2 regions of the Streptomyces sp. NPDC058964 genome follow, and region 2 is predicted to be linked to the other one. Evidence: riboswitches for the same ligand, from Rfam matches in the RefSeq annotation. Region 2 holds a riboswitch; the other holds the start of a gene.

Region 1 (4,937 bases), on a different contig from region 2:
GGTCTGCCGGTAGATCTCGACCTCGAGCGTGGAGAAGGTGGGGCCGCCGAGGATCTGCACCACACCGAAGGAGGTGAAGGTGAACAGGAACACCATCAGCGCGGCGGCGGCCACGGCCGGGGCGAGCGCCGGGAGGGTGACCTTGCGCCAGGCCCTCAGGGGCGACGCGCCGAGCATCCGCGCGGCCTCCTCCTGGCGCGGGTCGAGTTGCGACCACAGGCCGCCGACCGTCCGTACGACGACCGCGTAGTTGAAGAAGACGTGCGCCAGCAGGATCGCCCACACGGTCGTGTCCAGCCGTACGCCCCACAGTTCGTCGAGCAGCCCGCCGCGGCCGACCAGCGCGAGGAACGCCGTGCCGACGACGACGGTCGGCAGCACGAACGGGACGGTGACGACGGCCCGCAGGACCTGTTTGCCCGGGAAGTCGAGGCGCGCGAAGACGTACGCGGCGGGCAGCGCGGCCAGCAGGGTGAGCGCGGTGGAGGCGAGCGCCTGCCAGGTGGTGAACCACAGTATGTGCCGGACGTCGGACTGTGTGACGACGTCCGCGATCCGCCCGAACCGCCAGACGCCGTCCACCTTCAGGCCGCGGGCGACGATCGCGGTGACGGGGTAGGCGAAGAACAGCGCGAAGAACGCGACCGGCCCGGCCATCAGGGCGAGCCGCGCCGCGTTCCCCGTGCGCCCCTTGAAAGACACAGCTTCAGTACGAGCGACGTCCACGACTTGACCCACTGGTCACGGTTGGCGGCGATCCTGTCGGGGGCCATGGTCTCCGGGTCGGAGGCCTGCCGGCCGTACTTGACGAACTCCGGCGGCACCTGGGCGGCCTGGCGCACCGGGTAGACGAACATCTTCAGCGGCATGTCCTCCTGGAACTCCTTGGTGAGCAGGAAGTCGAGGAACGCCTTGCCGCCCTTGGTGTTCTTCGCGTTGCTCAGCAGCCCCGCGTACTCGGTCTGCCGGAAGCAGGTGCCGTACGACACCCCGGTCGGGGCCGAGTCGGGCTTCGGGCTCGCGTAGATGACCTCGGCGGGCGGGGAGGAGGCGTAGGACACGACGAGCGGCCGGTCGCCGTGCGCCTTCCTGCCGCCGGCCGAACCGGAGAACTCCTCGTTGTACGCCTGCTCCCAGCCGTCGACGACCTTGACGCCGTTGGCCTTCAGCTTCTTCCAGTAGTCCTGCCAACCCCCATCGCCGTACTTGGCGGCGCTGCCGAGCAGGAAGCCGAGGCCGGGCGAGGACGTGGACGCGTTCTCGGTGACGAGGAGGTTCTTGTACTCGGGCTTGACCAGGTCGTCGAAGGACTGCGGCGGGGTCAGCTTGTGCTTGCTGAAGTACGCCTTGTCGTAGTTGACGCAGATGTCGCCGGAGTCGATCGGCGTGACGCGGTGCTTGGCCTGGTCGACCCGGTACCGGGGCAGGACCAGGTCGGAGCCCTTGACCTCGTACGGCTGGAACAGCCCGTTGTCGAGGGCGCGCGACAGCAGGGTGTTGTCGACGCCGAAGAAGACGTCACCCTGCGGGTTGTCCTTGGTCAGGATCGCCTTGTTGACGGCCTGGCCCGCGTCGCCGTCGTTGAGGACCTTGACCTTGTAGCCGGACTGCTTCTCGAAGTCCTTGAGCACGTTCTTCGAGACGGCCCACGAGTCGTGGCTGACGAGGGTGACGGTCTTGGATTCCGCCGCTCCCGCGCCGCCGGACGATCCGCACGCGGACAGCGCGAGCAGACCGATCCCGGTGGCGACGGCCACGAGGGTCTTGTTGTGCACTGGATTCCTCCTGGGGGTGACCAGGAAGAGACGCGGCCCCGCCCAGGACCCGTGGAGGACTCCACCGGGGCCCGGGCAGGGCGCAACAGCTTGAGTGATGACCGAACTTCCTACCCAGAATGACCTGGGCGAGGTTCAGAGGGTCTGCGGCCCGGTTGCCGCACTCTCAGCGCTGTGGCGCTCCCCTGTCGGAATATGAAGATGTACTGACCCGGTCAGGTTACCGCTCGCTGGCCGCGAGCTGACCACAGGCACCGTCGATCTCCTGACCTCGGGTGTCCCGGATGGTAACCGGTACCCCGTGCGCCGCGATGGCCTCGACGAACGCCTTCTCGTCCTCAGGCCGCGAGGCGGTCCACTTGGACCCCGGTGTCGGGTTCAGCGGGATGAGGTTGACGTGGACGGGCTTGCCCTTGAGCAGCCGACCGAGCCGGTCGCCGCGCCAGGCCTGGTCGTTGATGTCCCGGATCAGCGCGTACTCGATGGACAGCCGGCGCCCGGACTTCGCGGCGTACTCGAACCCCGCGTCGAGCACCTCGCGCACCTTCCACCGCGTGTTCACGGGGACCAGGGTGTCGCGCAGCTCGTCGTCCGGAGCGTGCAGCGAGATCGCGAGGCGGCACTTGAAGCCCTCGTCGGAGAACCGGTGGATGGCAGGCACGAGCCCGACGGTGGACACGGTGATGCCGCGCTGCGACAGCCCGAGCCCGTCCGGCTCCGGATCGGTGAGCGCCCGGATGGCCCCCACGACCCGCTTGTAGTTGGCGAGCGGCTCGCCCATGCCCATGAAGACGATGTTCGACAGCCGGGCCGGGCCGCCGGGCACCTCGCCGTCGCGCAGCGCGCGCATGCCGTCCACGATCTGGTGCACGATCTCGGCGGTCGACAGGTTACGGTCGAGCCCCGCCTGCCCCGTGGCGCAGAACGGGCAGTTCATACCGCATCCCGCCTGCGAGCTGATGCACATCGTCACCCGGTCCGGGTAGCGCATCAGCACCGACTCGACGAGCGTCCCGTCGAACAGCCGCCACAGCGTCTTGCGGGTCGTGCCCTGGTCGGTGGACAGGTGCCGCACGACCGTCATCAGCTCGGGAAGCAGCGCCTCCCGCAGCTTGGCGCGCGAACCGGCGGGAATGTCGGTCCACTGCTCCGGGTCGTGCGCGTACCGCGCGAAGTAGTGCTGCGAGAGCTGCTTGGCACGGAACGGCTTCTCACCGACCGCGGCGACGGCCTCCTTGCGCTCGGCGGGCGACAGGTCGGCGAGATGCCGCGGCGGCAGCTTGGCTCCGCGCGGGGCTACGAAAGTGAGTTCTCCGGGCTTAGGCATGGCCCTATCAGTGTCGCAGATCGAATGGAGTGACCTGGGGCCCAAGGTCTCCATGGTGGTCGTTGCTGGTCGTCCTCGGCTGTCAGCAGGTCTTCTTGGACGGCCCAGAGACGGCCCGAGGACAGGCACTCTGCGAGGGCATCGATGCAGGTAGTCGGCCTAGGTCAAGACCCGCACCACGAGCTGCTCGGCCCCGACAGGGTAGATAGCGACCTTCCCCTGCGGATCAAGACGGAGCGGAGCACCTTCGCCGAGGGCCTCGAACCCCAGTCGGCCGTACCAGCGCGCGAGAGCCGGCTTGTCGACGTCCACCTGGGCGTACAGCACCTCGTAGTCGGCGGCGCTGTACTCGTCAACGAAGGCCCTCACCAGCGCCTCACCGATTCTGTCGCCACGTCTCTCAGGCGCAACGGCGACGGCCTTGAGTTTCGCAATGGAACGAGCCACGCCGCTGACCACAGACCGAGGAGCCTCCGCCATCTGTAACCGTCGCAACAGGCTCGCGGGAGGCAGGGCGAGGAGTGCCCCAACAAGTCCGGGGTCACCCTGTGCCTCGGCGACCAGGGCACGACGTAGACCCGCTCCGGACGAGGCATAGGTCCCCGCGTCGATGTGCTGCACCGCATAGTCGAGATCGTCGTACTCGGTGTCGATTGTCGACAGCAGCTCCAACACTCGCTGCCCCTCGCCACGACGCGCCTGCCTGATCACGACGCCTTCGACACCGCAGAAGTACACAGATCCTGACGCCTGCGCTTCGGCGGTGCTGCCCCGTCTGCGGCGCGGCTTGTTCTTCTTAGCCCTCCCCATGTGCAGCCACGCTAGGTCGTTCCACAAGCCGGCACCAGAGCGCCCATGCACGACGACTTCGGGCCAACAGACGACGGTTCAGGTCTGCTCACCACTGACCACAATTCGTTCGATTTGCTTGTTCGAGTGTCAAACCATGACCTCGAATGTACGATCCCTGATTCTGGACATCCGATTCGAGGGGTGGGGACCCATGGTCGATGCATCAGATGACTCGAGTGGCAAAGCAAGGCGATCCACTCTGTACCGACTCATCGATACGGATTCCAGTGACGCCGGACTTCGAGAATCGCTCGCCGATTACTACGCGAGCCATGACGACTTCACTGTCGAATCAACCGAAATTGATGGAGTTCCCGCCATAGCGATTTGGGGAATCGTAGGCAAGAAGGACCGGGCGGACTGGAGTGCCACCTTCAAGTCACTTACGGGAAAAGATGCGGAAATATCAAACCGCGCCGCAGCCGGAGCCATCGTGATAGGAGTATCAGGGGGGCCATACGCCCTAACTTTTGGCATGGGGCACCTACTTATCGACCCGTCTCGAATAGACTCCGGATTTGGACTTTCGTTCTCAATTCGATCCATTGAGCCGGAACTCATTCGGCAGGTAACACGCAACATTCTTGACAGTCGAGCGAGGGTGGACCGTAGCACCGTACCCGGCGGACAGTCGATTCGAGGGTTCGGGATCGAATCCTATGGAGAAATAGTCAGCCGACTCGCAGGAACCCTCGAAAAAGCGTCAATGACTTTCAATAGGGACAAACCAAAGAAGGTGGGCATAGCGGCCGCCGACTCCCTAAAAATACCACTGGGTGTAAAGCCTGCGGACCTCATCGGAGACCTACACGAGGTAACGAGAATCACCCAAACCTCATCTCCTGTACCCGAGTTGGGGTTTATTGACCAGATCCGATCGCTCAAATCGACCAATAAACAGGTCAGCAAGCTGGAAATTAAACTGTCCCAAGCGCTGGGCTCCGCGGACCGAGGACCGTTGGCTCTGACACTTCCTGCAGAGT
Region 2 (6,494 bases):
AGGGGTCGTGGACGTCCTTCCGCAGGCGCTCGATCTCCCCCATCTCCAGCAACATCGGCAGGACGGCTTGCGCCCCTGTCGCGCCGGCGACAACGGAGCCCTCTTCGTCTCGAAGGGGAAGGTCGAAACCGGACGGCAGAGTGTCCTGTGATGCAGGCGTGTCCAGGTAGAGACGGCATGTTGCCTGATCGAGAAGCATGAAGCCACGTAGGCGCAGCTCTGCGGGCTCGTCAGACTCTGAGGGGATGGAAAAGGCTGCCCCCGCAGCAAGCAGTGCATCCGAGAGATGGAACTGCGGCTGGGCGACAAAGGCATGAACGGTGGCAGAGGCGTCGATCACGGGGATCCCGAAGGCGTCGCGCGGTGCCTGCTCGACGTCTTGTTCGGAGCAGCCAGCCAGGGCACTTCGCAGAGCAGCCGCCAGGTCCCCGGAGGGGATGTTTGCGCCCTCTGGGTCCGTCAGCGGCATGTCGAAGGCAACTGACGCATCCAGTCGCTGTCCATCCCACAGAACCACGCGGCCGACACCGCGTCGATCCGGGGCATTCACCACACCACGGACGAGCCAGACTTTCTCTTCAAGGGCGATCGCCGAGACGCGGCTCAGCATTTCGTGAGCCAGGTGCGCCTGCAGATCGGAAAGGCCCGTCTCATCCCACATCATCGAGTGCTCCGTCACACCCGGTTCAACGCGTCAGGGCACCTGTTGTGTCCCTGGCAGAAGGCTGTAATCACGCCATCCGCCAGTCCCCACACAGCAGGACAGCCCGCGACTCTGCCCTGAGACGCGGGCTGCTCTGTCGGACTTCGGCTATTCCGCCAGTGGCAGGTACACCCTGTTCCCGCTCGCCGCGAACTCCTTCGACTTCTGGAGCATCCCCTCGGCGATCTCGTCGGGAGACGCCCCCTCAGCCGCCGCGCCACCGAACCGCTCTGTGATGCTTTGGCTAATCTTCATCGAGCAGAACTTGGGCCCGCACATGGAGCAGAAGTGGGCCGTCTTGGCGGGTTCGGCCGGGAGGGTCTCGTCGTGGAACTCCCTTGCCGTGTCCGGGTCCAGGGCGAGGTTGAACTGGTCCTCCCATCGGAACTCGAAACGCGCGTCGGACAGCGCGTCGTCCCACTCCTGCGCACCTGGGTGCCCCTTGGCGAGGTCGGCCGCGTGGGCGGCGATCTTGTAGGTGATGACGCCGGTCTTGACGTCGTCCCGGTTGGGCAGGCCCAAGTGTTCCTTGGGCGTGACGTAGCAGAGCATGGCCGTGCCCCACCAGGCGATCATCGCGGCACCGATGCCGGAAGTGATGTGGTCGTACGCCGGCGCGACGTCCGTGGTCAGCGGGCCGAGCGTATAGAACGGAGCTTCATCGCAGATCTCCTGCTGAAGGTCGATGTTCTCCTTGATCTTGTGCATCGGGACATGCCCCGGGCCCTCGATCATGGTCTGCACGTTGCAACGCTTCGCGATCCGGTTGAGTTCCCCGAGTGTGCGCAACTCGGCGAACTGCGCTTCGTCGTTGGCGTCAGCGATCGAGCCCGGCCGCAGGCCGTCGCCCAGCGAGTAGGTGACGTCGTAGGCGGCGAGGATCTCGCAGAGTTCCTCGAAGTTCTCGTACAGGAACGACTCCTTGTGGTGCGCGAGGCACCAGGCCGCCATGATCGAACCGCCGCGCGAGACGATTCCCGTCTTGCGGTTCGCGGTGAGCGGGACGTACGGCAGCCGGACGCCCGCGTGGACCGTCATGTAGTCCACGCCCTGCTCGGCCTGCTCGATGACCGTGTCCTTGTAGATGTCCCAGGTGAGTTCCTCGGCCCTGCCGTCGACCTTCTCCAGAGCCTGGTAGAGCGGCACCGTGCCGATGGGGACGGGGGAGTTGCGCAGCACCCATTCGCGGGTGGTGTGGATGTTGCGGCCGGTGGACAGGTCCATGACCGTGTCGGCGCCCCACCGGGTCGCCCAGGTCATCTTCTCGACCTCCTCCTCGATGGAGGACGTCACCGCCGAGTTGCCGATGTTGGCGTTGACCTTCACCAGGAACCGCTTGCCGATGATCATCGGCTCGATCTCGGGGTGGTTGACGTTGGCAGGCAGCACGGCCCGGCCCGCCGCGATCTCGTCGCGGACCACCTCGGGAGACACGTTCTCGCGGACGGCCACGAACTCCATCTCCGGTGTGATCTCGCCCCGGCGCGCATACGCCAGCTGCGTGACCGCCCGGCCGTCGCGGCTGCGGCGGGGCTGACGGGGCCGCCCCGGGAACACCGCGTCGAGGTTGCGCAGGCCTCCACGCGGAGAGGTGTGCTTGATCCCGTCGTCCTCGGGGCGGACGGGACGCCCCGCGTACTCCTCGGTGTCGCCGCGGGCGATGATCCAGTTCTCCCGCAGCGGCGGCAGGCCCCTGCGGACGTCGGTCTCGACTAGGGGATCGGTGTACGGGCCGGAGGTGTCGTACAGCGTGACCGACTGCCCGTTGGTGAGGTGCACCTGACGGACCGGCACACGCATGTCGGGGCGTGAGCCCTCGACATACCCCTTGTGCCAGCCGATGGACTTCCCGGCCTCCCCGCTCGTCGCAGCGGTCGCGTTTGCGCTGGCCGCGTTCTGCGTGGAGGCAGGCGTGCGTGCGTCCTTGTTGGTCATGAGACCTACTCCCTACGCCGGCATTACCCGGTAACAGGTTCGGCGGTCGGCGCAGCAGATTCCGTCTCGGTCGATGTTTCGTGTGAAACACCATGTGTTCCACGTGAAACATCGTGAATACGGAGGTCAGCGCCCTCTCAGCCCGGTGCTCCGAGCTCCCGCGTGTGCAAAGGTGCCTCCACGCTAGCGTCAATTCAGGCGCGGTGAACAGAGGACCCCCCGCCGTTCTTGCGACGATCGATCGGTGACCACGATGCAGCAGTATCCGTACCCGCCACCCGAGCCGCCGGGCGAACCCGGCTCGCGGCCAGGCGACGGACACGGCACCGAAGGCCACGGTCTCGGTGACGAGAACGGCCACGGGCACGACCACGGGCACGCTCACAGACGGAGCCACGGGCGCAGGCAAGGGGGCGAGGAACCGCACGGCCAGGGACATCGGCAAGGGCACGGCCCCGTCTCCGGCAGCGGCCACGGCCACTCGCACAGTCACGGCCCCGCCGCCCCCGTTTCCAAGCATCTGCGCAAGGTGATCGCGGCCATCCTGATCCCGTTCACCGCGGCGGTCGTGGTCGGACTCGTGGTCCTCTGGCCCGGCGGGGCCCCGTCCCACGCGCGCACCGGGGTCGGCTTCGACCGGCAGACGCAGCAGGCCACCGTCACCAAGGTGGTCGAGGTGAGCTGCAAGTCGGTCAACGCCTCGGGGCAGGCCCGGGCCGGTGACGCCTCCACGGCCCAGGGAGACTCCGCGCAACAGGGGACGAACGGCACCTGCAAGAAGGCGACGATCCGAGTCGACACCGGCAGGGACAAGGGCCGCACATTCACGGAGATCGTCCAGCCGGACCAGTCCCGGCAGCTGCACGAGGGCGAGAGGGTCGTGGTCGCCTACGAGCCCTCGGCGCCGAAGGATCTGCAGTACTCGGTCGCCGACGTGAACCGGAAGTTCCCGATGGCCCTGCTGGCCGGCGTCTTCGCGCTCGCCGTCGTGGTGGTGGGCCGCCTGCGTGGCCTCATGGCGCTGGTCGCACTGACCGTCAGTTTCCTGGTGCTGACCCTCTTCATCCTGCCCGCGATCCTGCAGGGTTCGAACCCGCTGGTCGTGGCGGTGGTGGGGTCGAGTGCCATCATGCTCATCGCGCTCTACATGTGCCACGGCCTCTCGGCTCGCACATCGGTCGCGGTGCTCGGCACGCTGGTCTCACTGCTGCTGATCGGCATCCTGGGCTCGGAGTTCATCGACTGGGCGGCGCTGACCGGCAACACGGACGACAACACCGGCCTGATCCACGGGCTGTATCCGTCGATCGACATGAGCGGACTGCTGCTGGCCGGCGTCATCATCGGTTCGCTCGGCGTCCTGGACGACGTGACGGTCACCCAGACCTCGGCCGTCTGGGAGCTGCACGAGGCCAATCCGTCAATGGGCCGGCGCGGGCTGTACCGGGCGGGCATCCGCATCGGCCGCGACCACATCGCGTCCGTCGTCAACACGCTCGTCCTCGCCTACGCCGGTGCCGCGCTGCCGCTGCTGCTGCTCTTCTCGATCGCTCAGAGCAGCGTGACAAGCGTCGCGAACAGCGAGCTCGTGGCGGAGGAGATCGTGCGCACCCTGGTGGGTTCGATCGGCCTGGTCGCCTCGGTGCCGGTCACCACGGCCCTCGCCGCCCTGGTGGTGTCCGCCGACCGGCCGGGGCCCACGACGGGCAGGTCCGCCGCGGCCCCGCCGGTCGCGGCTCACGGCGGGAGGGGCCGGCGTCGCAAGAGGTGACGTTCGGCGGAGCGAGTGGCATACGAGGAGAAGCGTTACTGCGCCGCCCCACGCGGCGCGGTGGAAACCCCTGCCCGGTCGCCGTGCCGCCTCAGCCGGCGCTCTGCTCCTCGGCCAGGATGCGGTCCAGAGCCTCCTCGAGATGGGCGTCGAAATCGGCGAGCGCCCCTTCCTGACCGAGCGGCACCAGCTTGTCCGTACGGTCGAGGAAAGCCACCAGCGGCGGTGCCGAGGAACGGAACACCGCCTGGTCGCCACCGACCTGAAGCCGGATCAGCACCTCACCGAGCACGTCCGCGTCGGCGGGCGCGATGTGCACATCGCCGTCGCCGCAGGGCCGGCCCACCCCGTCGATCAGCAACTCACGGCCGAAGGCCCAGGTCACCGGTGCGTCTCCGGGCAGATGGAAGGTCAGCCGCACGGCATAGGGATCGCAGGTCTCGTAGCGCAGTTCCACCGGAATACGGAAGGAGAGCTCCTCGGACACGAGAAAGCTCATCATGACCTCTGCCTGCACGGACTCGCGCATCGCCTACCCCGTCTTATGACCTTATGACACCGACTGGCCGGGATTGATCCCTCTGACACTGGGGAAATCTTGCAGAAAGTACATGAGAGATCACAAGGAGTGAGTTTTCAGATACTGATAGAGATCGCGAGCGCCCCGAGCTGCAGTCCGACCTCGTGCTGCAGCTGCCGGGCCGCGGGCAGCAGCCGATTCGCCTGGTGAGCGGGCAGGGAGATGGCCATCGTGGCCGCCGTGGTGCCGACCGTGATCGGAATCGCCGCACAGACCGTTCCCAGTGCGTACTCCTGGCGTTCCGTGACCACTTCCATCCGGCGCAACCCGTTCAGGCGCCGGAGCAGGCTCGGGCTGTCACGCACGGTGTACGGGGTGATGGACTGCACGGGGTAGCGGTCGAGGTGATCGCGGCGGGCACCCTCGTCCATCTGGGACAGCAGGCACTGACCGATGGCGTGCGCGTGCCCGGTCTCGCGGAAGTCGGCCCACTCCTCGACCGCCGGGTTGCCCGGGGTGTCGGAGACGCACATGATCTCGATCTCGCCGTTCCGGTACATCGCGTAGTACACCGGTGCCCCGATGGAATCGCGCCATTGCGCGAGCGTGGCGGCGACCGTGCTGCGACGTTTCTGCTCCGCTCCGCTGCTGCCCAGCCGCTCGGCCGCCTCGCCGAGGAAGAACAGACCCTTGTCGCGGCGTAGATAGCCCTCGTGCACCAGGGTCCGCAGCAGGTGGTACGCCGTGGGGAGCGCGAGACCCGTCTCGCGGGCCAGTTGCTTGGCGGGAGCGCCGTACTCGTGCTCGGCGACCGATTCCAGCAGGCGCATCGCCCGCTGGACGGATCCGATGAGGGTGGCCGAATGAGGCTGCTCGGGAACCGCCGCGGAGGTCCGGCGCTGTGCGGGAGACGCGGAGGAGCGCGGCTGCACGGGGGGTGCGAGCGGTACTGCGGTTGCGGTGTCAGCCGTGGCCAAGGGTTACTCCCGAAGCGCGAGGGGGCAGCCCGTGCGAACCAGCACGGGTGGGGTGTACGCCGCCCGCGGGGCTGGACCCCGCGTCGAATTCCGGACTTTAACCGTCTGCCACCGCTCTCGGACGACGTGCCCGGAAAACTTCCCTCGCGCGAGGGAACCGGTGATTCCTGTTACCGTCACCGGTTTCCCACGGCGCTCACCAGTCGCTGCGCGACGAGGAGCCCGCCATGAACTTCCGCACGATGTAGATCAGTCCGCCGACCAGTGCCACGAAGACCAGCGCCTTGAAGAGCAGACCGATCACGAACCCGACCACATTGGCTATCAGGCCGCCGAACAGGACCAGGGCGATGACCGGCACCGCGACCCACTTCACCCACCACGGAAGTCCCGCGAAGATCTCTCGCATTGCCCTCGTCCTTTGCAGTCATGTGCGTTCTCGGTGTCCTGCACTCGATGCTAGAGCCGCCAGGGGTCCGGCGGGGACCTCGCACCCCTTGTCCTCCCCTGACGGTTCCCCTAGGGAACCCTGAGACGCCGGATCAGGCCTCAGGGGGAGAGAAGACCACCAGGACCCGGAGGTCCTCG

The links. Region 2 has a riboswitch for thiamine pyrophosphate ahead of thiC (phosphomethylpyrimidine synthase ThiC). Riboswitches for the same ligand answer to the same signal wherever they lie in the genome.
Region 1: it holds a riboswitch for thiamine pyrophosphate, as region 2 does, so the genes downstream of both, ACFW2E_RS33295 (thiamine ABC transporter substrate binding subunit) here and thiC (phosphomethylpyrimidine synthase ThiC) in region 2, are expected to answer to the same signal.

Annotation. Positions count from the first base shown of each region.
Region 1 is NZ_JBHYKH010000368.1:888-5,824, reverse strand. Features, by position in the region: gene ACFW2E_RS33300 (ABC transporter permease) at 1-657, opposite strand, end outside; gene ACFW2E_RS33295 (thiamine ABC transporter substrate binding subunit) at 657-1,775, opposite strand; TPP riboswitch at 1,865-1,972, opposite strand; gene rlmN (23S rRNA (adenine(2503)-C(2))-methyltransferase RlmN) at 1,996-3,102, opposite strand; gene ACFW2E_RS33285 (GNAT family N-acetyltransferase) at 3,262-3,912, opposite strand; gene ACFW2E_RS33280 (DUF6119 family protein) at 4,049-4,937, shown strand, end outside.
Region 2 is NZ_JBHYKH010000204.1:568-7,061, forward strand. Features, by position in the region: gene ACFW2E_RS23980 (hypothetical protein) at 1-664, opposite strand, end outside; gene thiC (phosphomethylpyrimidine synthase ThiC) at 812-2,638, opposite strand; TPP riboswitch at 2,631-2,810, opposite strand; gene ACFW2E_RS23990 (YibE/F family protein) at 2,883-4,409, shown strand; gene ACFW2E_RS23995 (SsgA family sporulation/cell division regulator) at 4,501-4,938, opposite strand; gene ACFW2E_RS24000 (IclR family transcriptional regulator) at 5,046-5,906, opposite strand; gene ACFW2E_RS24005 (DUF5326 family protein) at 6,103-6,315, opposite strand; gene ACFW2E_RS24010 (cupin domain-containing protein) at 6,449-6,494, opposite strand, start outside.